Regions from separate parts of the Sporolactobacillus sp. KGMB 08714 genome, predicted to be linked through region 2. Evidence: riboswitches for the same ligand, from Rfam matches in the RefSeq annotation. Region 2 holds a riboswitch; each other region holds the start of a gene.
What was found. A riboswitch is a leader RNA that binds a small molecule or an ion and turns the genes downstream of it on or off. The one in region 2 is predicted to bind S-adenosylmethionine.
Positions count from the first base shown of each region.

Region 1: linked by a shared signal. The riboswitch ahead of metK (methionine adenosyltransferase) and the one ahead of Q6A92_RS09250 (peptide ABC transporter substrate-binding protein) in region 2 are both predicted to bind S-adenosylmethionine.
Region 3: linked by a shared signal. The riboswitch ahead of Q6A92_RS00315 (ABC transporter substrate-binding protein) and the one ahead of Q6A92_RS09250 (peptide ABC transporter substrate-binding protein) in region 2 are both predicted to bind S-adenosylmethionine.

Region 1 is NZ_JAUUBW010000067.1:33,839-41,241, forward strand. It holds gene Q6A92_RS18295 (tetraprenyl-beta-curcumene synthase family protein) at 1-337, opposite strand, end outside; gene metK (methionine adenosyltransferase) at 600-1,826, opposite strand; SAM riboswitch class I at 1,960-2,065, opposite strand; gene pckA (phosphoenolpyruvate carboxykinase (ATP)) at 2,280-3,863, shown strand; gene ytkD (RNA deprotection pyrophosphohydrolase) at 3,920-4,444, opposite strand; gene Q6A92_RS18315 (Fur-regulated basic protein FbpA) at 4,611-4,787, opposite strand; gene tagH (teichoic acids export ABC transporter ATP-binding subunit TagH) at 5,349-6,143, opposite strand; gene Q6A92_RS18325 (ABC transporter permease) at 6,160-6,981, opposite strand; gene Q6A92_RS18330 (cold-shock protein) at 7,401-7,403, shown strand, end outside.
Region 2 is NZ_JAUUBW010000017.1:29,512-36,914, reverse strand. It holds gene Q6A92_RS09265 (sugar transferase) at 106-801, opposite strand; gene Q6A92_RS09260 (hypothetical protein) at 956-2,677, opposite strand; gene Q6A92_RS09255 (hypothetical protein) at 3,098-3,352, opposite strand; SAM riboswitch class I at 3,705-3,815, shown strand; gene Q6A92_RS09250 (peptide ABC transporter substrate-binding protein) at 3,911-5,566, shown strand; gene Q6A92_RS09245 (ABC transporter permease) at 5,962-6,879, shown strand; gene Q6A92_RS09240 (ABC transporter permease) at 6,876-7,403, shown strand, end outside.
Region 3 is NZ_JAUUBW010000001.1:65,299-72,701, forward strand. It holds gene Q6A92_RS00305 (amino acid permease) at 1-324, opposite strand, end outside; gene Q6A92_RS00310 (hypothetical protein) at 550-741, opposite strand; SAM riboswitch class I at 1,838-1,945, shown strand; gene Q6A92_RS00315 (ABC transporter substrate-binding protein) at 2,124-3,686, shown strand; gene Q6A92_RS00320 (ABC transporter permease) at 3,760-4,704, shown strand; gene Q6A92_RS00325 (ABC transporter permease) at 4,717-5,610, shown strand; gene Q6A92_RS00330 (ABC transporter ATP-binding protein) at 5,648-6,709, shown strand; gene Q6A92_RS00335 (ABC transporter ATP-binding protein) at 6,706-7,403, shown strand, end outside.

The DNA of each region.
Region 1 (7,403 bases), on a different contig from region 2:
GCGCGTGCAACATGGCGCTGTGAAGCCTGCGGAAGTCCACGGGATCAAGCGATACGCTTCTGTCGCACAGATTGTCCAGATAATCGCTGATCGTCTGGTAGGCAACGATAAAAGAAATCACTTCGCTTCTTTTTTCTCCGGCGAGCAAGCTGTAAATAGCGCCGCCTTCACAGTGGAACGCTTTCGTCTGCAGGCTTGCGAGCGCCTGTCTGCGCAGTTCCGGGTCCGGAATGGCGCGCGCTTTCTTTTTCCAGTTTTCAAGCTCGCCGTGTACTTGCGGAAGCACTTTCCGATAAATTTGCGCCATCAGCCGCAGCGGTCCGGATGGTACGGCCATGAAGAATACCTCCTTTGCCCGTCTTAATTTGTCTTTCTCTGAACCGTCTACACTATGAAATAGTTTTCGTCTCCGCGCCGTCGAATCCGTCTAAAAAATTATTTTAGCGATACGGCCCGGCTCAATCTCCTTTTTATTATAATACACTATTATCGAAAAAATTTTCGTTTCTTGTCGTACGCCCGGCTTCAATTTTCCCGAATCATTTAAAAAGCCGTTTTCCGCTCTCAAGCCCAACGGAAAACGGCTTTAATCATGGTTTTTATTTTTCGGATGCCGAGGAACCCGCCAGAACCTGCTGCTTCAGCAATTCGGCCTTATCCGTTCTTTCCCACGGAAGATCAATATCGGTCCGTCCGAAATGGCCATACGCTGCTGTCTGAAGATAAATCGGCCGGCGCAGATCAAGCATTCTGATAATACCCGCCGGACGCAGATCGAAATTGTCGCGGATCAGTTCTACCAGCCGTTCTTCCGCCGCCTTCCCTGTCCCGAATGTATCGACGGAAATCGAAACAGGCTGAGCCACACCGATCGCATAGGCAAACTGAACCTCGCATTTATCGGCAAGGCCTGCCGCAACAATATTCTTGGCCACGTAACGCGCGGCATAGGATGCCGAACGGTCGACTTTCGTTGCGTCTTTGCCCGAAAACGCGCCGCCGCCGTGATGGGCATATCCGCCATAAGTATCGACAATGATTTTGCGCCCCGTCAGGCCCGCATCGCCCTGCGGCCCTCCGATGACAAAACGTCCTGTCGGATTAATGAAGAATTTGGTTTTACTGTCGATCAGGTCCTGCGGCAGTGTCGGATAGATCACATGATCAAGCAGATCCCTTTTGATTCTGGCTTCAGCCACATCCGGATCGTGCTGTGCCGAAACGACAATCGTGTCAATACGCGCCGGACGGCCCTCTTCATCATACTCTACCGTTACCTGCGTCTTACCGTCCGGCCTCAGGTATGTCAGTTCGCGGCTTTTTCTGACGTCGGCCAGGCGTTTGGCCAGTTTATGCGCGAGTGAAATCGGCATCGGCATCAGCTCGGGTGTTTCGTTAACCGCAAAGCCGAACATCAGTCCCTGGTCGCCGGCTCCGATCGCCTCTATCTGGTCATCCGTCATTTTCCCCTCACGCGCTTCAAGCGCCTGGTTCACGCCCTGGGCAATATCCGCCGACTGCTCCTCGATCGATGTCAGAATCGCACAGTTCGAAGCATCGAATCCGTATTTGCCGTCGTCATAGCCGATGTCCCTGATCGTCCGGCGCACCACTTTCGGTATATCGACATAAGTCGATGTCGATATTTCTCCCGTGACAAGAACGAGGCCGGTGTTTACGGCCGTTTCGCAGGCCACGCGCGCGTTGGGATCCCCTTTCAGAATCTCATCAAGAATCGCATCTGATATTTGGTCGCAGATTTTATCAGGATGGCCTTCCGTCACCGATTCCGACGTGAACAGTCTTCTTGAATACTTTTTCTTCATTTTCCTTCCCTGCCTTTCAGACATTATATACAAAATAGTTATAACGGTACCCGATCCGTGACTTTTCTTTTAATAAGGCATGAAAAAGGCCCGTTCCCTTGTGTAAAGGATTAGGCCGTTTCTTATCACGCATCTCTTATTAATCAGAAGAAAATTTCTCCTGCAGGTTAGCACCGTACCGCAAGCGGCCGGTTGCCGGGCTTCACCGGGCCTGTCCCTCCACCTACTCGGAATAAGAGCAGCCATATTATAATTCCCATAATAACGCAGGGAATTACCACTGTCAATGAAATTCCGCCGCCTCTTAAAGGGCGGTTTTGAGCCATACCATTATGCCGGTGCGTGCAGGAGATTCCGGCAATTTTTCCGAAATAATTATGGTTCACTTTTTAAGTGTGCTATACTTTAGGTGTCGAAAGTATGATGGCTATAAAATGAGGAAGGGATGTTAATATGAATGTGACGGTTTCCAATACGCTCATCTCTGAACTGTTCAAAGCGAAAAATACCTTTGTGAATCTGTCTTCTGCAGAACTTGTTGAGAAAGCGCTCGCTAAAAATGAAGGCGCTTTAACGGACAAGGGGGCACTGGCCGTGACGACCGGAAAATATACAGGACGGTCCCCCAAAGACAAATTCTTTGTAAAAGATGAAACAACAGAAAATCGGATTGACTGGAATCGAAACCAGGCGATCGGTGAATCTGTTTTCGTTAAGCTTTATCAGAAAGTCGTTCGCTACTTGAACGATCAGCAGGATCGTTTTGTTTTTCAGGGTTTTGCCGGAGCCGATCCGAATCATCGTCTCTCCATTCAGGTGGTCAATGAATACGCCTGGCAGAATCTGTTCTGCCGTCAGCTGTTCATTTGCCCGACTCCGGATGAACTGAAGAGCCACAGTGCCGATTTCACCGTTCTTTCCGCCCCCGGATTCAAAGCAGATCCGGCGATTGACGGTACCCGTTCGGAAGCATTTATCATTATTTCCTTCACGCATCGCATCGTTTTGATCGGCGGCACCGAATACGGTGGCGAGATCAAGAAGTCGATCTTTACAGTGATGAACTATCTGCTTCCGCAGAAACAAGTTATGTCGATGCACTGCTCGGCAAACCAGGGAAAGAACGGAAAAGTCGCTTTATTCTTCGGCCTTTCCGGCACAGGAAAAACGACTTTATCAAATGTTCCCGACCGTGATTTAATCGGCGATGATGAACACGGCTGGTCGGATCAGGGTGTGTTCAACATCGAGGGTGGCTGCTACGCAAAAACAATCCGGCTTTCAAAAGAAAAAGAGCCGCAGATTTACAACAGCATTCAATTTGCCACTGTTCTCGAAAACGTTGTCATCCATCATGATGACCGCAAACCGGATTATGACAACGGTTCTCTGACAGAGAACACGCGTGCTGCCTACTCACTTGAAAATGTCCCGAACGCATTGATTCCGAGCGTCGGCGGACACCCGAATGCCATCATCTTCCTGACGGCGGATGCATTCGGCGTGCTGCCGCCGATCAGCCTGCTGACGCCGGAACAGGCTATGTACCAATTCCTGTCGGGATACACAAGTAAGCTGGCCGGAACCGAAAGAGGCGTGACCGATCCGGAGGCTACCTTTTCAACCTGCTTCGGAGCACCGTTTATGCCGCTTCCGGCATCGACCTACGCCGAACTGCTGGGTGCAAGAATCAAAAAGCATCACGCGGCTGCCTATTTGGTCAACACAGGCTGGACGGGCGGACCGTACGGCGTCGGAAAAAGAATGCAGCTCTCCTATACTCGATTGATGATCCAGGCTGCGCTTGAAGGCAAATTTTCCGATACGGAAACGGTCACGGATCCGATCTTCGGCCTGCACATTCCGAAAAAATGCCCCGGCGTTCCCGACAAAGTCCTGCTGCCGTGGGAGACGTGGTCCGACCGGGATGCATACGATAAAAGCGCCCGGCAGCTTGCCAAAAAATTCAAAAACAACTTCGGCAGTTTTCCTGAAGCATCCGAAGCGATCCGCTCTGCAGGGCCGCTGGCTGAATAATAAATGTGAACAATCAAAAAGGCATTGCCCTTTATTTTCGAGGGCGATGCCTTTTTTTAATCATCAAATGCATCCCGATGCACATGAAGAACCCGGCGGCCGCCGAATTTCCCGGCAGCGATCGCCTTCATTGATTCGGAAAGCACGCGGTCTTTCATCAAAAAACTGTATCTTCCGTCCGTCGCAAGCGAATCGGGCAGCCTGCTGATAAATCGCGGACCTCCGGTTTCCAGATAGCTTTTTTTCAGTTCGATCCGATCGATCTCGCCATAATAAATATTCTTAACGATGGAATCGGTTTTTCCGTCGACACGATACTGGCCGACTGGAAACAGGCGGCCGATATGCGCCCCCGTCTCTTCATCGACTTCCCTGCGCGCAGCATCGTCGGCATTTTCACCCTTCTCCACTTTACCGCCCGGGAATTCGAGGCCCCGGCGCAAATGCAGCGTGAGCAGCCATTGTTCATGAAAACGGCAGATGACCCAGACGTGCTTCGGCCGATCGGAAAACGGAAAATCGGCAACAGCAAGACTGACCCTGTTTCCGTAAAAATCCTCAAATGTTTTAATCGCAGCCAAAAAAAATCGTCTCCCCGGTTTTTCAGCGCCTTTCCGCTCCGCCGGCTCTTTTTATTTCGGCAATTTTCGCCCGCTTTTTGCTCATGGATAAAGGCGCCCGTTGCTCATTATTGTACCACGTTTTTCCGCATACTTCTCCGCTTTTGTCCGTTTTCGCGCGCTGCACTTATCCGATATTCCTTTTCTGCCATTTCTGATAGCGTTTCCATTCATTTTCAAGCTCAGACAGCGTCCATCTGTTCAAGCTGCCCGGATCGCTGGTCGCTCTGTTTTCCTTCAGCATTTCAATCAGATATTTTTTCCGATTTTCCACTGCGGTTCTTAATAAATTAACATTATTCATCCTCTGATCGGGCCGCCGGATAAGTAACCGTTTTCAAAAAGATCCGACGCGCACCCTTCACTCCTTCCATATTATCAGAACGCCGTCTCGGCCTTTCCCGATATCATTTCCGTCCATGCCTATCTAAAACCCGGCTGATTGCCAAAACGCAATTCCAAAAAATTTCAGCGTCTCCGTATCTTTGAAAGCATCTGTTCTCTTTAAACGGAACACCGCCGGACGCAGACCTTGCCGCATGGATTCGGATACTTTTTATCTGAAATCAAGAATGTACTTATTTTCACAAATTTAAATACTAATATATATATTATATATCAAATATACGGAAAAGTATGCAATTTCAGCGAAAAAAAAGCGCTTCTTATAAAAAATCAGAAATGAGGTTTCGGATTGCCGAAAAACGGCTATATGATTACTAACCCTAACCCCAATACACTTTATGTATCATCCCGCTCCTGTGAGCGGGATTTTTTCATAGGGCAGATGTTTCCGCTCCGATCCGTACGATACGGAACGGAGACCGGCTGCCTGCGAAAAGCAACACGCGCCTCTCACGACGCATCAAGCATTGACCATGCGGCTCCGCCTGACTTTCTCCTGAAAATCCATTTGTTCCTGCCGCGTCATTTTCTTGAAGTCCTTAATAAACGCTTCGTATTTGGGCATGACGTCCTTCATCCGTCCGTAATCGTCAACGCGTCCGTACTGAATCCACAGCGCCTTTTCACAAAACTGCTTCATCTGACCGATCGAGTGGCTGATAAAGAAGATCGTCTTCCCGCTTTCTTTGAACTCATTCATTTTATCCAGACATTTTTCGGCAAAGGTCTGATCCCCCACGGAAAGCGCCTCATCAATAATCAGAATATCGGGATCAATATGGATCGAGATGGCAAAACCGAGTCTCGACCGCATCCCGCTTGAGTATGTTTTGACCGGCTGATCGATAAAATCGCCGATATCGGCAAATTCAATAATGTCAGGTGTCAGCTCTTTGATTTCATTTTTATTGAAGCCGAGCATCAGACATTTCAGCTCAATATTTTCTTTTCCGGTCAATTCACCCTTCAGACCGGAAGCAATCGCAATCAGTGCCGTTTCGCCCTTGACGGTGACCGTGCCCGATGTCGGCGGAACAACGCCGGCAATAATGTTCGACAGCGTTGATTTACCGGAGCCGTTGACACCGATAATGCCGATGACATCGCCTTTTTCCGCCTCAAAACTGATATCCCGAAGCGCGTAAAACGACTTGCCGTAGCTCTTCGGAGAAATAAGATCAAGGATTTTCTCAGAATTTTTAGTGTACATCTTATATTTTTTCGTGACGTGACTCACGATAACCGATTTTCCCATAATGAACCTGTCCACCTTACAGATAGTCTACGAAGTGATCCCTGAATTTCATATGGATCACCGAACCGAAAATGAACATCAGAGCAATGACGGCCCAGAAATAAATCGTATACTTAATGTGTTCGATGCCGTACCACGAGATGCCGAGAAGGGAGGCCCGATACCCCTCAACAAGATAGTACATCGGATTGAGCAGCATCACGTTCTGCAGAAAAACAGGCAGCCGCGACGGTGCCCAGAGAAACGGCGTCAGATAGATCATCATGCGCATCAGCGAGATCAGCACCTGCTGCAAATCGCGGACAATGGTCGTCAGTGTCGAGGTAATCAACGACGCGGACAGCAGAAAAGCGAGCGCCGCAAACATGAAATAGGGCAATTGTATAATATAGAAACTTATTTTGAAATCTGTAAACTGCAAAATAACGATGATGATGGCCATTAGCATTAAATGCTGGTAAAACTTTTCAAAAATGACATAGCTCGGAATCGTACTCATCGGAAAATTCATCTTGGCAATGAACCAGATACGCGAATAAATGGATCTTCCGCCTTCCATGATGGCTGGATTGAGGAAAAACCAAAGACATATTCCGGAAATCAGCCAGACAACATAGGGAACTTCTACGCCGTGTCCCATATATATTTTCGTATTCCGGCTCAAAATATAGCCGAAAACAAGCCAATAAATAAGAATCTGAATCGTCGGGTTGAGAATCACCCATAACATGCCTAAATAATTATTATTGTTCTCGCTTTTCAGTTCATAGAGCGACAGCCGTCTGATCAGATAAAAGTTGCCGACCTGCTCTTTAATCACTTTCCATGCAGATTTCATAATCCAATCCTTCCACATCACTGAGTCGTGCATGTCTTCCTGCGGCCGGTTTCGCAAAACCTCCAATCAATACTTTAGCACAGCTTTAGTAAAAAAGGAAATCCTCCCAAGCGTGCCCAGCCGGCGTGTCCGTCATTGAAAAACCGCCGCTTTCGCCGTTTGCTCCGCCCGTGAATACAGCCACCAGTTATTCGCACCCCTGTTTCCGTTTGCGACCGGTTTCTTCTCCTGTTCCAGAGGAATGATTGCCGCCGGCTTTTTCCCGTTTTCGCATTCCTCTTCCCGTCATGTTCCTTTCATGCCGGGCATCAGGGGGGAGAAAGATCAGGCGGCACTTGGAATAGGTCGGGCGTTTCCGTTTATTTATTCGGCTAAATAGGATATAATAATAAGATTAACAGGAAAGGGGATTTTGACACATG
Region 2 (7,403 bases):
TTAAGCAAGTATATACTGCCGATCGCGTAAATTCCGCTGCCCGGCAAAAAAGTCCGCGCCGCCGATACTCTTTAAGATGATTAAGAGACGGACACTCCGGGGCTTCTAATAGGCGCCATCGGAGCCGAACATGACAAAGACGGTTTTGATCATAATTTTTGCATCGAGAAGCAGACTTCGATTCGCGATATAAGACAGATCCAGTTCCACCATCTGATCAAAACTCAGGTCACTTCGGCCGCTGACCTGCCAGAGACCGGTACATCCCGGGGTGACAAGCAGCCTCTGTCTGTCATAATCGCTATAATCCGCCACTTCCCCCGGAAGCGGCGGCCTTGGACCGACAAGGGTCATTTCCCCTTTCAGAACATTGACGAGCTGAGGCAGTTCATCAAGGCTGGATTTCCTGATAAAATGGCCGATCCGGGTGATTCGCGGATCGTCTTTGATCTTGAACATGGCACCGGTCACGTTATTCTGATCACGAAGATTATCCAGCAATGCCTCCGCATTGGGAATCATCGAACGGAATTTATAGATATAAAACGGTTTTCCGTTCTTCCCGAGACGGACCTGTTTAAAAATAACCGGATGGCCGGGATCTTCCTTTTTGATGAATAGAGCGATCACTAAAAAGACCGGAGACAATAGAACAAGGCCGGCAAGTGCTCCGAAAATATCCAGCAGCCTCTTCATGAACAGATAGCTTCTGCTTCCATTTACCGATAGGGGGCTGAAATGTTTGCAGCCGGCAGCTGTATGGGGATGGGGTGCATTCCGCTCTGTTCTTGATAAAGCCATTTTCCACTCCTCCATCAATCTTCGGGCAATCTTTTATAAAAAATTTTGGGTTCGCTCCTTCCCCCCCTCTCCGAGAAAATCGGAAATTCGCTTTTCTAAAATAAATCGACCGATTATCCATATATTAGAGGGTGGATCATCAAGGAGCGGATGATCAATCAAATTCTCCGTAAGTACTATTATATTCATTTTTTATATCTTTATGTTTTATATTGCCGAATCTGAAATGATTCTGTCCGATTTCCCACAGACTTCTGCCGGCAATAAACAGGCTCGAAAAATTAAACATCACGATTAGCCAATAACCGGGGGCAAGATACATTGGATACAGCATAAAATTAGTGCCGACATCAGAATAAGAGAGCAAAAGCATTCTTACCAAATAACTCATCCATAAACCTGTTAATATGATCCATTCAGAAAAAAAGATATATTTTTTCGTACGGATGCTGATTAAGAAACGCACAAAAATATAGAGATAGGCGGCAACGGCCAGCACAGTGGCTGCCGGATTCAAAAATTTATAGACGGAAGCCAGTTTATTGAAAAAATCCACCTTTTGCTGGGGCGGAATCGGCTCCGCAGAATTATATGCCAGATTGTTTGTTACACGTTCCAATGTACGTATCCTGTCAGCCGGACCGATAGAGTGAACATTCACAGCCCCCAGTTTTTGATGAAGATGATCTTCCATAAAAACAGTCATATGCACCGTTTCTCCCAGCGCCTTAAATAAAGGACCGATGTAGCGATTGTCCCAGGGCGACTCGAAGATCGTTATATAACCGCCGCGCGTCTGCAGCTTTCCTTCTCTTATTGCTTTCTGTATTTCTTCCGCCGACTGTTTATAAAATTTTTGCGTTGAAGAGGCGTTTCTCATGCCTGCATTCTGTACGCTGTCCAGGAGTATCCAGACAAATATATCGCATGTCGGATTCCCTTTTGTTTCCATCATCGCATGATTATTCTCTAATTGACCTTTGATTTTCGCAAAGGTCGGCGATACCGCATAAGCTTTTTCACGCGTCGATTTAGGAATCGGCACACGGGGATTCCACACATCCGGTTTAATAATCGACAGTTCTTTAATAAGCAGCGGAAGACTGCCGCTTGTGAATTCATTGGTGCCGAAATAGCCATAATCATGCTCATTAATTATTGAAACAAGCAATATAGATAAAATGAGAATGCCCGGCACAAGAGCAAGTGCGAGTAGACGCTTAATTTTCTGAACCGCTTTTTTATTGAAACAAATGCCTAAAGCTGTGATTAACAGAGCGGCAATGACAAATGGCAGCACCCATGGAGAATCTTCTCTTGCAAGCCAGACGGCAGCCAGGAAAAATCCGGAGCACGCGCTTAACCACACCGTTTTCAGCAGAGAGCCGTACCGGTTCAAAAACAGGGAAATGATACAGGAAAAAAGGAATATAACCAGATAGCTGTAAATGGAATCACGGTAAACGCGATTAAATGTCCAGTAATACGTCGCCATTGGATTGAACATTAATATCGTGTACAGAACGGCAAGCCAAAACCGATTGGGTATCAGTTTGCGCATAACCATGACAAACGTGACACAGGCGGCAAACTCTAAAAACACATTCGATAAGAGAAACGGAATGCCGAACTTATTCATAACAGTCAGGTAAACCGGAAAAGTTATTCCCTTTGCCAGGGTATATTTATCAAACGGCCCCAGCCAGTCATGAGCAATTAAACTTGAGGCATCGCGTACCATCAGATCGTCATCCGGTCCGCCCGTAAAGCCTGCAAAAACTCTGAAATCAGATACCATAAAGATCCTGAAAATAAGTACCAGCAGAAGATAACTTACAAAGAGCGCCTTGGGCGTACAATATCTCCTTAATCGCAATTTTAAGCCCGCCTTTTACAAAAAATTCCAAACACTTCATTATGATTTTCTATATATAATCTCTATCTTGTCTTTTTCAAAGCATTTTTTGTCAATCTCTGCCCTTCGGCCCATTCCGCAGATCGACTCTTTTTTTCTGCATGCCGGAAGATATTTAATTTCCGCGATCCCTCCCCAGCCTGTTCCGTGAAAATAACCGTTGAACAGTTCTGAATTTTTCAGGAAGCTGCCGAGTTGCCAATGCCCGGCCCGATAGATAAAATATACATCGGCCGGTTTTGAAGTCAGATGATGAAAACGCAGGTCTACATGAGTATAAGTCTTCAGTCTGTGCGCGGTCAATATATAATCCGACCTTCAGTTTTCTTAAATTATTAACATTCAGATTAACGAGTATTTGCCGTCTGGATCGATCAGCTTCTATTTTTTCATATCCGGATAATAATCGGTTCCGTCCAGATCCTTAATTCCAAGGGCATAGAGATAAGAACCCATGGATGAACCGTCAATGCGATCCAACGGGCATTCGGATCTTGTTTTTTTACTCTGTACCGTTGATGGCAGATTGTTATTGAACCTATCTCCAAGACCGATGTTGACGGGATTAACAAACAAACTTGAAATCATGATGACGATGAAAATAAGCATAAAAGCCAAATAATAGCGCAGTCTCACATAGCCCTTTATAGACTTAAAATCAACTGTTATAAAATAGAAGAGTCCAATCAGCAAGCTTGAAACAGTACATTCGACTAACAGACTTGCTTCGGGTAAATTACGATAACGTTCATATACTTAGATAAACAGATGCGATTCCACAAGCTATTTCGATACGATAAGTCACATAAGAAAGCAAAATCAAAACTGGTTAAACCAAGAGTGTTATTGATGCCGAATTTAAAGATATGGTATTGACATGGGATAAGTATGGATTATAATATTAGACAATGATCAGAGTAGCAAAGTTCCGGAATATGCTCGGTAATAGTTAGTAGACACAGTTTACTACAATTAAATAACAAATATATTCTTATCCAGAGCGGCGGAGGGACTGGCCCTATGAAGCCCGACAACCAGCACGTGTTGTGTATGGTGTCAATTCCAGGAGTACATCGTTATTGTGCTCAAAAGATGAGAAGAGATAATGGCAAGTCACTCTTCTCTGGCTTGTTTTTATTTTGGTTAAAATTTGGTGGCGTGTTTAACTGTTATCCATTAGGAGTGAGCAAAGAGATGAAGAACAGAAGAGTAACGCAAATACTCTTAACAGCAGTCGTAGTTCTGTTATTATCCGGATGTAGTTCAAATAGTCAAAGCAGCAGCAATTCCGAAAAACAAGGTTTAAGTGATACGCAAGAAATCACGATCGCAGATAGTCAGGAGTTAAACAGTATTGATCCGTCGAATGCAGTGGACTCTAACAGCCAAGAAGCAATTAATAATATCTATGAAGGACTCTACCGTCTTGATAAGAACAACAAGCCCATTCCTGAAGGAGCGGCAGCTCTCCCTGAAATCAGCAAGGATGGTACAACTTATATAATAAAACTAAACAAAAAATCAAGATGGTCAAATGGTGATAAAGTAACGGCTAACGATTACATTTTCGCATGGAAGCGAGCTATTACTTCTAAGAATGCGGCCGAGAACCAAACATTCTATACGTTTATCAAGAATGCAGATCAGATTATTGCAGGTAAAAAAACCGCTTCAACACTGGGAGCAAAAGCAATTAACGATGATACAATTTCGATTACGCTGAATCACGCAACTCCCTATTTCTCGTCAATCTTAGCAAACCCGGTCTATTATCCGTTAAATGAGAAGTATGTAAATAGTAAAGGAAAGAATTTTGGCTCAAATAGTAATAATGCGATATACAATGGTCCATTTATTCTAACGGGTTTTAAAGGTCCCGGAATTGGTGGCAATTGGACTTATGAAAAAAACTCGAACTATTGGAATAAAAAATCGGTGAAATTGAATAAAATCAATGTTGAAGTGCTCAAGGATACAAATACCGCGATTAATCTTTATAAAGAAGGCAAGCTGGATCAAGTAGCTATATCCGGAGAATATGCCCGTCAGGAGGCTTCTGATCCAGGATTTATTTCAAAGAATGCTCCAACACTAGCTTATATAACACCGAATCTATCACGTAAAGTATATAAAAATGAGAAATTAAGAGAAGCACTTTCTCTGGTTATTGATCGAAAACAATTAGCAAATAACATTATAGGCGATGGTTCTAAACCGGCGACGGGTATCGTTCCGAATGGTCTGTACTTTGAACCTAATACAAAGCAGGATTTTGCCAATGTATCCGGTAATCATTTGCCAACAAATATTGCAAAAGCCAAAAAGCTCTGGGATCAGGTTAAAAAGGAGCTGCATATTAGTTCACTGACTATTAATCTGGTAACATTTGACTCCGATAGAATGAGAACTGTATCAGAAAATTACCAGAATGCTGTGCAAAGTAACCTAAAGGGAATAAAGGTGAACATTAGTGTCAATCCAGTATCTGTTTTCATAAATAAAGCGACAAGCGGAAATTATGATCTCGCTTTATTGACCTGGGGGGCCGATTATCCTGATGCTTCCAGTCTGTTAAAACTGTTTGTTTCTGATTCCGGTAATAACTGGGGAAAATATGCCAGCAAAACGTATGATGATGCAGTGAAAGCTGCAGATGTTACAGATGCGAATAATCCTGAAAAAAGATGGACCGACCTTTTGAAGTCACAGAACATTATATTGAAAGATTATGGAGTTATTCCAGTCTACTTTCAAAGCAGTTCGCTTTTACAGAATGTAAAACTAAAAAATGTCAACTTTTATAGCAGTGGACCGAGTCTTGATTTTAAAGATGCATATTTGGTAAAATAATTGTCCCTGTCGATAGACATAGGGCCAAATTCAGGGAAACAGCAGCAGGCCGGATCTGAATATGAATCCATTCACTTTGGCTGGTCCGATCGATATTTGATGAAGCAATTAAATCGCAGAAATATAAATTGAATCTCTTGTAAGCTTTGTTTTCTTCAAAGTGGAATTTCATTCTGTAGATGCTGTCTATTAAATCTTAAGAGGAGATGTCCTTTTAAGATTTTTTATTACCAAGTTAGAGAAACCAAAGCTTCAATATTATTTTTATTTTAACAGATCCACTATTTGCATATTAAGAAGAAATGAGAAAAAAGTATAAGAACAAGATTAGAACGAACATTCATTTATCATGGTGGAGGTGACATTTTGTGCGTGGATTTGGCAGTTACATTCTAATGCGAATAGTTTATATGTTTATCACCCTTTTTTTAATCATTTCAATTACCTTCTTTTTAATGAAATTGCTGCCTGGATCGCCTTATGCAAACCCGGAAAAGTTAACCCCAACACAAATTGCATTATTGAACAAACAGGTTGGTTTAGACAAACCAGTTGTGGAACAGTATTTTATATATCTACGGAATCTGATGTCTGGAAATATGGGTGTCTCTTTTCAGTTTAATAATCAACCCGTGTCCGCCCTGTTAGCCAGTCGGATTGGACCGTCACTTCAATTGGGCATTCAGGCTATTGTTCTTGGAACGGTTGTCGGAATAATATTAGGTGCGGTGGCCTCCATAAGACAAAATACTTGGATTGATACACTTTGTTCTGTCATCGCAATAATTGGGAAATCAATACCCAATTTTGTTTTTGCGGTTGTCATGCAATATCTGTTAGCTGTTAAATTGAGATTATTTCCCATCGCCATGTGGGATGAGGGAATCAAGTCAACCATATTGCCGACCCTTGCGCTTGCCATGTCGCCGATGGCTGATGCTGCCAGATTTATTCGGACAGAAATGGTTGAAGTTTTGCATAAAAATTTCATTGAATTCGCAAGAGGAAAGGGAATGACAGCACTGACAGTTGCTTTCAAGCACGGGCTGAGAAATAGTTTAATACCGCTCGTGACATTGCTGGGTCCAATGGCAGTTGATTTAATGACAGGTTCGCTTGTGATAGAAAATATTTATGCTGTTCCTGGTATTGGTGAACAATTTGTTAAGTCAATTATGACTGATGACTACCCAACAATTATGGCTGTAACCATCTTGTATTCAGCAATGTTAATTGTTGTTATTTTAATTGTTGACCTGCTGTATGGATTAATTGATCCTCGTATTCACATCCAAGGAAGTGGGAAAAGATGACGGAAAAGGACTTGAGTCTAAAGAAAGTGTCGGGTAGTGAATTTGTCTCATTACAAAACTCTGAAGGACAAGAATGGGAAAAAGCTTTTGGGCCTTCATTAAATGTATTTCAGGACTCATGGCGAAAACTTAGGAAGAACAAAGGTGCAGTTATTTCATCATTCGTCTTATTCGTTTTTATTCTTATCTCCATTCTTTCAATCTGGTGGACTCCGGCTAATCCGATTAAACAAAATGCTGATTACAGCTATCTGCCGCCTAAGATTTATGGGAGTACTTTAAATGGATTGAATGGTACCGCATTAGTTGCAGGAAAAAGGGTTGATGTATATAAAAAAGCAGGTGTTCCAAGTGATATAAATTATGTCTTTGGTACTGATAAATTCGGTCGTGATGTATTATCACGGTTAATGGTTGGTATCCGCAATTCTTTAACCATTGCTTTTGTCTATGTACTTCTGGTTTTAGCAATTGGTGTCACATTTGGCCTTATGTCAGGACTTTACGGCGGAAGAATTGATCTG
Region 3 (7,403 bases), on a different contig from region 2:
CGTTATTTCCGCGATAGCCGTCGCGATCCAGCAGAACCAATAGGTCCAGCCGGTAATGAAACCGGCCCACGGTCCTATGAATTCCTCGGCAAATGCGGCGAACGAACCGGTTGTAGGCCGATAGATGAGCAATTCTCCTAAGGCCCGCATGACGAAGAAAAGAGCGATACCAATGATTAAGTAAACGAGTAAGATGGAGGGACCGGCTAAGTGAATGGATTTTCCGGCGCCCAGGAAAAGTCCAGTCCCAATGGCTCCGCCGATAGCCATTAATTGAATGTGCCGGTTCTTTAAACCACGATTTAATTTTTTATTCTCTGACATAATTCCTCTTCTTTCCTGAATGAAACTTCAAAAAAAACAGTTTGAACTTCATATTCTGCTGAACCTCGGCTTCATGAAACAGCGCTGAATCCCAGATGGCGGGCATAACCGGGCATGCTGAGAGAGACATAAAGGGGGGTGTGTTCTCCTGTGAGGGTTCGTGGCGGGAACGGCGAGGTTCGATTCCCGTTTTAGAGTTTCCTGAAAGCGGGCAGATCAATGCCTTTATCTATGGAAAGTGTTGGCAATCAGGAGCTTTGTTAAACAATACAGCCGTTTAATTTTGCCGCCGCGTGATGAAGGGCTGGCTGAGCTGGCCGGCATCTGTTTCCCCAAGACGGTCCGCTCCGATGGTGCCACACCGGTAAAGACAGTCAAAATCATCTTCAGCGCCGGCATCGGCTTTTTAACAAACAAAATAAATACTCATGCTCCCGGTTAAAACAATGCCTGCATCGGCCAGATCGTGTATGCCGTACCGGTTTTTTTAAGTAAACGACGGCATCGTAAGGCTGCCGTCGCAACAAACGAACAGGATCAGGCTCTATAAAAATATGTAGTCATCCGTCTGGCATCCTCATCAGCAATGTGCGGCCTGCTAAGATAGCCGGAATAAAACAGGACCCGCTCATCAGCATCTCACAGGAAAATTTAAAATTCCTCAGCTGTTATATACCATAATTATCTATTATAGAACAACAGGGAACCTTTGAGCAAAAAAATTTCTTGTCATTGGAATTTGTAGACGGGGAACGGCTGCAGAATGAGCAAGCAGTTTCGGACATTAATAGGAGTGCCTCTTTAGCTTATTGTCCTGCTGTGCCGTCAATGGATGTTCGACTCTTCCTGAAACCATCTATCTTTTGAAAGACGGAGAGCGTTTCCGTGACTAACAAACTTCTGCAGCAGTCGATAAAATCCTGTCGCGGTTGATAAACCGGGTGTAATAGCTGAAGACCGATTAAGCACCGCCGACGACCGATAAACTGCTCCGAACGGTCGATAAACCGGGTGTAACGACCGATAAACTCTCTGTGACGGTCGATAAGGAACTGAAATCCACTCTATGCAGCCGGGCCGCCGGCCAGTATCGCCCCGCCAAGAGTTTATCGCCCTGAAAAAAGAATGAATCGCCCTAAAGCAGCGGACAATCGCCCTAAAATGGTCGCGATCCGCCCTGTTTTGGCCAAGTATCGCCCCGCCAAGAGCTTATCGCCCTGAAAAAAGAATGAATCGCCCTAAAGCAGCGGACAATCGCCCTGAAATGGTCGCGATCCGCCCCATTCAAGCGGAGTATCGCCCCGTCGATAGCGTTTTCACATCGCGGTCCGACAGGATACCCATTTAAAAATATTTTGCAGCAGTATGCGACATTTCTGAATCTCTTTTCAGGCCGCATGATTGTTTGTCAAAATGGATAATGCTATAAAAGTCTATAGGATTAATGCACTTAATCATTGACATCGGAGGCTTAACAATTTATTATTAATCACATCAACTTAATATGCTATATTTCTTATCCAGAGTGGCGGAGGGACTGGCCCGAGGAAGCCCGACAACCAGCACATTGGCGTGTATGGTGTTAATTCCAGGAGAACGATTGTTGTTCTGAAGATAAGAGGGACGGATGACAAGCCTTTTTATCTTATTTGGCTTGTTTTTTTGTTTCCGGAGTGCGGGAGGGGGGCTCGTCCTGAGAAAAAATAATAAATGGATGGATCATCATTGTTTGAGCAGGTTTATTTAAAAGAGAAAAAAGGCTGTATGATTTTATTATTTTTCTACGAGGGGGAAGAGAATTGAAAAAGCTGCTGCTTACTTTTTTTGCCGTGCTCTTGATCGCGTCGCTAACGGCATGCGGTTCGGGTACAGCATCATCAAGCAAGGGAAGTAAAGAGGGGGGATCGATTACCATTGCTGTATCAGGGGATCCGGATGTTCTGAACCCGAATTACGCCAGCGACCGTGTCACCCTGACTATTCAGCAAGCCCTGTTTGCTCCGCTGTTTTATATCAGCGGCCGGAAGGTTATACCGGCGTTAGCCGATAAACTGACAGTATCAAAGGATCAAAAGACGTATAAACTCATACTCAAGAAAAATTTGAAGTGGCAGGATGGGAAACCGTTAACGGCCAAGGATGTTGTCTTCACGATCAATACGATCCTCGATCCAAAACAAAACAGCGATCTTCGCGGCAACTTTGTTTTTAATAATGAGCCGGTCAAAGCGGTTGCTTTAGACAATCAAACGGTTCAGTTCACGCTTCCGACGGTTGCCCCTTCTTTTCAGTTGAATCTGGAACAGCTCTTTCCGATTCCTCAGCATGTTTTCGCCAACGAAAGCAATCTCCAGAAAAGCACAAAAAACAACCATCCGATTGGATCGGGACCTTATCAGTTTGTCACCTATAAACCCGGCCAGTATGTTGAATTGAAACGATTCGATGGTTACTACGCAGGAAAACCGCATCTTGATAAAGTAGTCTTTCAGATTGCGAAAGATCAGAACGCGGCCAATCTGGGCCTGCAAAACGGAAGCATACAGTTGAAAGCTATTCAGCCTGAAGATGTGGCTAATGTGACCGGCAAGGGGAATGTTGACGTGGTTTCCTACCCCGAATATCGTCTGAACTATGCGACCTTCAATGAGAATGTACCGGCGTTTAAAAACAAAACGTTTCGCCAGGCTATTTCCTACGCGCTGAACAGGGAAGATATCATAAAGTCAGCCTACGGTTCTAATAAATACGCGGTTCCGGCATCTTCTATCTTTACTTCAGATGTAAAGTTCCAGGATACCAATGTTCAAACGTATCCATATAATCTAACCAAAGCGAAACAGCTTCTTGATCAGAGTAAGGTAGATAAGAAGAAGCCGTTTACCATTCTTTACCTGAATAATAATAAGGCTCAGGAAAGCATTGCGCTTTATTTCCAGCAGCAATTCAAGAAAATCGGTTTGAATTTGCAGCTGAAGCCGACGGATCCGGCGGCCTTTACCAACATTGAGCTCGATCGTAAGAGCACGGCCGACGGTATTTTACTCAACGGCTATATTATGGGACCTGAAGCCGATACGTATAAGATGCTTTTCCAGTCGGCCTCGCAATATAACTATGCAAACTATCACAACGCTGCGCTCGATAAAGTTTGGGATACGGCATCCGTTGAGACAAACCAGACCAAACGATTCGCTGAATATGATCAGATTCAGAAACAGCTTGCAGATGATGCGGTACTCTACCCGATCTCTTATGACGATGCGCTTTTTGCCATCAGTAAAAATTATGGCGGCATCGATGCCGCCAAACCGCAGCCGGTGACGATTTTAAGAGATTTATCCAAACTTTATTTGAAATAATAATCAATTTGTGTCTGTTAGGATCACGGACTTGGTGGCGACACCAAGTCTGCTTTTTTGGGAGGAATAAGGATTGATGAGAATGGCAGTCAGACGCGTGCTTCAGATCATTCCATTGCTGTTTGTAATTTCTATTATCTCCTTTGCACTGATTAAATTATCGCCGGGAGATCCGGTAAAGATGTTTGTCACCCCCAATATGCATCCGGAAGATGTCGAACGGATCCGGAAAAGTCTCGGACTCACGTTTCCGGTATATATTCAATATTTCAGATGGCTGGGCCAGATCCTGCATGGCAATCTGGGCTATTCGCTGATAAACAGTCAGCCCGTTCTCGGGCAGATCATTCAAAGACTGCCTGCGACGGTCGGTTTAATGGGTACCTCGCTGGCGGCGACGCTTATGTTCTCGATTCCACTGGGCCTGATCGCAGCAAAGTATGAAAATACCTGGATTGACCATGTGCTGAATATGATTTCGTACATCAGTATCTCTATTCCGGTATTCTGGTTCGGGATACTTCTGATTGATTTTTTCTCAGTGAAGCTTAACTGGTTGCCGTCGCTTGGCATGCAAACGGTTGGTGTGAACAGCTTCGGTGATTTGGTATGGCATGCTGTGCTGCCGGTGACGACTTTGACTTTTCAGGGATGCGGGGCTTACTATCGCTATGTCCGCTCCAACACCCTGTCTGAGATCAGAAAAAGTTATGTCGAATTTGGCCGTGCCAAGGGGCTCTCCATTTGGAAACTATTATGGTATCACGTTTTGAAAAATGTGATGCTTCCGGTGATTACATTGCTTGGCATGTCGCTTCCGGCATTGATTTCCGGCGCTTATATTACGGAAAGCGTCTTTTCATGGCCGGGACTGGGTTCGCTCAGTGTGAATGCGATATTCAGCCTGGATTATCCGATTATTATGGCGATGACGCTTTTTTCAGGATTATTGCTGATTATCGGGAATCTTCTTGCGGACATCACTTATCAAATTGTAGATCCAAGAATTCGAAAGTAAGGTGAACCCAAAATGTATGATGGACGTTTTGAACTTCTCAACCAGGGTTCTATTGTAACGGAACAAGTGACTTATAAGGAACGCCGAAAAACCGTTCTTTATCGGCTGATTCATGATCGCCGGGCTGTAACGGCCGGCTCCGTATTGATTGTGCTGACCATTGTTTGTCTGTTTGCGTTTCTTTCCCCTTATGATCCGAATCAATTATCGATTACTGATAAGCTCCGGGCACCTTCATGGGCGCACTGGTTCGGTACCGATGACCATGGGCGCGACTATCTGACCCGAATTCTGTACGGAGGCCGGGTCTCTCTTGCAGTTGGACTGCTTTCAATGCTGATCGCCGTTTCTCTCGGAACCCTGATTGGAACGGTATCGGGCTATCTGGGCGGCGGGGTCGACAGTTTGTTCATGAGAACTCTGGACGTGTTTATGACACTTCCGTCTTTTTTCATCCTGATGATTCTCAATGCTTATCTGAAGCCGAGCGTCGCGAACATGATCATCATTATAGGATTGTTGTCGTGGATGGACGTCGCAAGAATCGTACGGTCCCAGACAATGAGTATAAAGGAACAGGAATTTATGCTTTATGCCCAATCGATTGGCGTCAGGATGTGGCGGGCCATTTTCAAGCATCTGATTCCGGGAGTGATGCCGTCCATTGTTGTGGCTGCTTCGCTCAATGTCGCCAATGCAATCTTAACCGAATCAGCGCTGAGTTTTCTCGGACTCGGGGTACAGCCGCCTGCATCCTCCTGGGGGAGCATGCTGAATAACGCACAGGATTATATCGGAACTGCCGGTTATCTTGCTATTTTTCCGGGAGTGCTCATTCTGATTGTCATTTTATCTTTTAATATTATTGGCGATGCGTTGAGGGATGCTATTGAACCCGTAAAATAAAGTGGTTGATGAAGAAGCCAGAGTTGAGGTGGTTGATTTGACAGATTCTAAAATATTGCAAATAAATCGTTTATCCGTTTCGTTTCACACGCGGGCGGGGGATGTTCAAGCCGTCCGCGGCATCGATCTGACTCTCTATCGGGGGGAAACACTGGCGATTGTCGGTGAATCCGGTTCGGGAAAGTCCGTTACTGCCAGAGCGGTCATGCGTCTTCTTCCTGAGAAAACAGCGGATATTCAAAAGGGCTCCATTCTTTTTAACGGCATCGATTTATCCCGTGCTTCTGAAAAACAAATGATGAAGATACGGGGAAAAGACATCGCAATGATTTTTCAGGATCCCATGACTTCCCTCAATCCAACTCTGACAATTGAGCGGCAAATGATTGAGCCCCTGCGTATGCATCAAAAATTGAAGAGAGATCAGGCAAGAAAAAAAGCCGTCGAATTGCTGAATATGGTCGGTATCTCTCAGCCGGAAACAAGAATCAGGCAATATCCTCATCAGTTTTCCGGAGGGATGCGTCAGCGCGTGGTCATTGCCATCGCATTGGCATGCAACCCTGAAATACTCATTGCCGATGAGCCGACTACGGCCCTGGATGTGACGATTCAGGCGAAAATTCTTGAATTATTGAAAGACCTTCAGAAAAGGATGAAGACATCCATTATTTTTATTACCCATGACCTGGGCGTTGTGGCCAATGTGGCCAGTCGTGTAGCTGTAATGTACGCGGGGCGGATTGTTGAAATCGGAACAGTGGATGAAATTTTTTATAATCCGAAGCATCCCTATACGTGGGGATTGATCGGTTCCATGCCCACCCTGAATCTTACGGATAAAGAGCTCCATACCATTCCGGGATCGCCGCCCGACCTAATCCATCCGCCGAAAGGGGATGCGTTTGCGCCCCGCAATCCTTACGCATTGAAAATAGATACTCTCGAACAGCCGCCGATGTTCCGTATTTCCGATACCCACTATGCGGCAACATGGCTTCTTGATTCAAGGGCGCCCGTTGTCACGCCTCCGGCGGAGATCCAACGGCGCTATGCAATTTTTAAGCGGCTATTTGGAAAGGGGAGGGTACCTTCATGAATGAAAAAGAGGAAAAGTTGTTGGAATTACGGCATGTAAAAAAATATTTTAATGCTGGAACCCGCCGTGAAGTTCGGGCCGTTGATGATGTTTCGTTTGCTGTCTTCAAGGGAGAAACTTTCGGCCTGGTCGGCGAATCGGGATGCGGAAAATCGACGATCGGTCGCACGATTATTCAATTGTACAGAGCGACGGGCGGAGAGATATATTTTAAAGGGGAAAATATCTTTAAGATCAGAAAATCTGCTGAAAGAAATGCGCTGCGCCGGGAGATTCAGATGATTTTTCAGGATCCATACGCCTCTTTGGATCCCTATATGACGGTGAAAGAGATTATTGCGGAAGGAATGGATGTCCATCATCTTTCCGGATCGCCTAAAGAACGCGATAGCAGGGTTTACGAGCTGCTGGAACAGGTCGGCCTGAATCACGAGCATGCGGGACGCCGTCCCAATGAATTTTCCGGCGGCCAGCGCCAGCGGATCGGGATTGCGCGAGCACTGGCCGTTCGCCCGGAACTGATTATTGCTGATGAACCCATTTCCGCTCTTGATGTTTCCATTCAGGCACAGGTCGTTAATTTGTTGAAGAAAATACAGCAGCAGCAGGGCTTGACCTATCTTTTTATTGCTCATGATTTATCCATGGTTAAATATATCAGCGATCGAATCGGCGTCATGCATCAGGGGAAAAT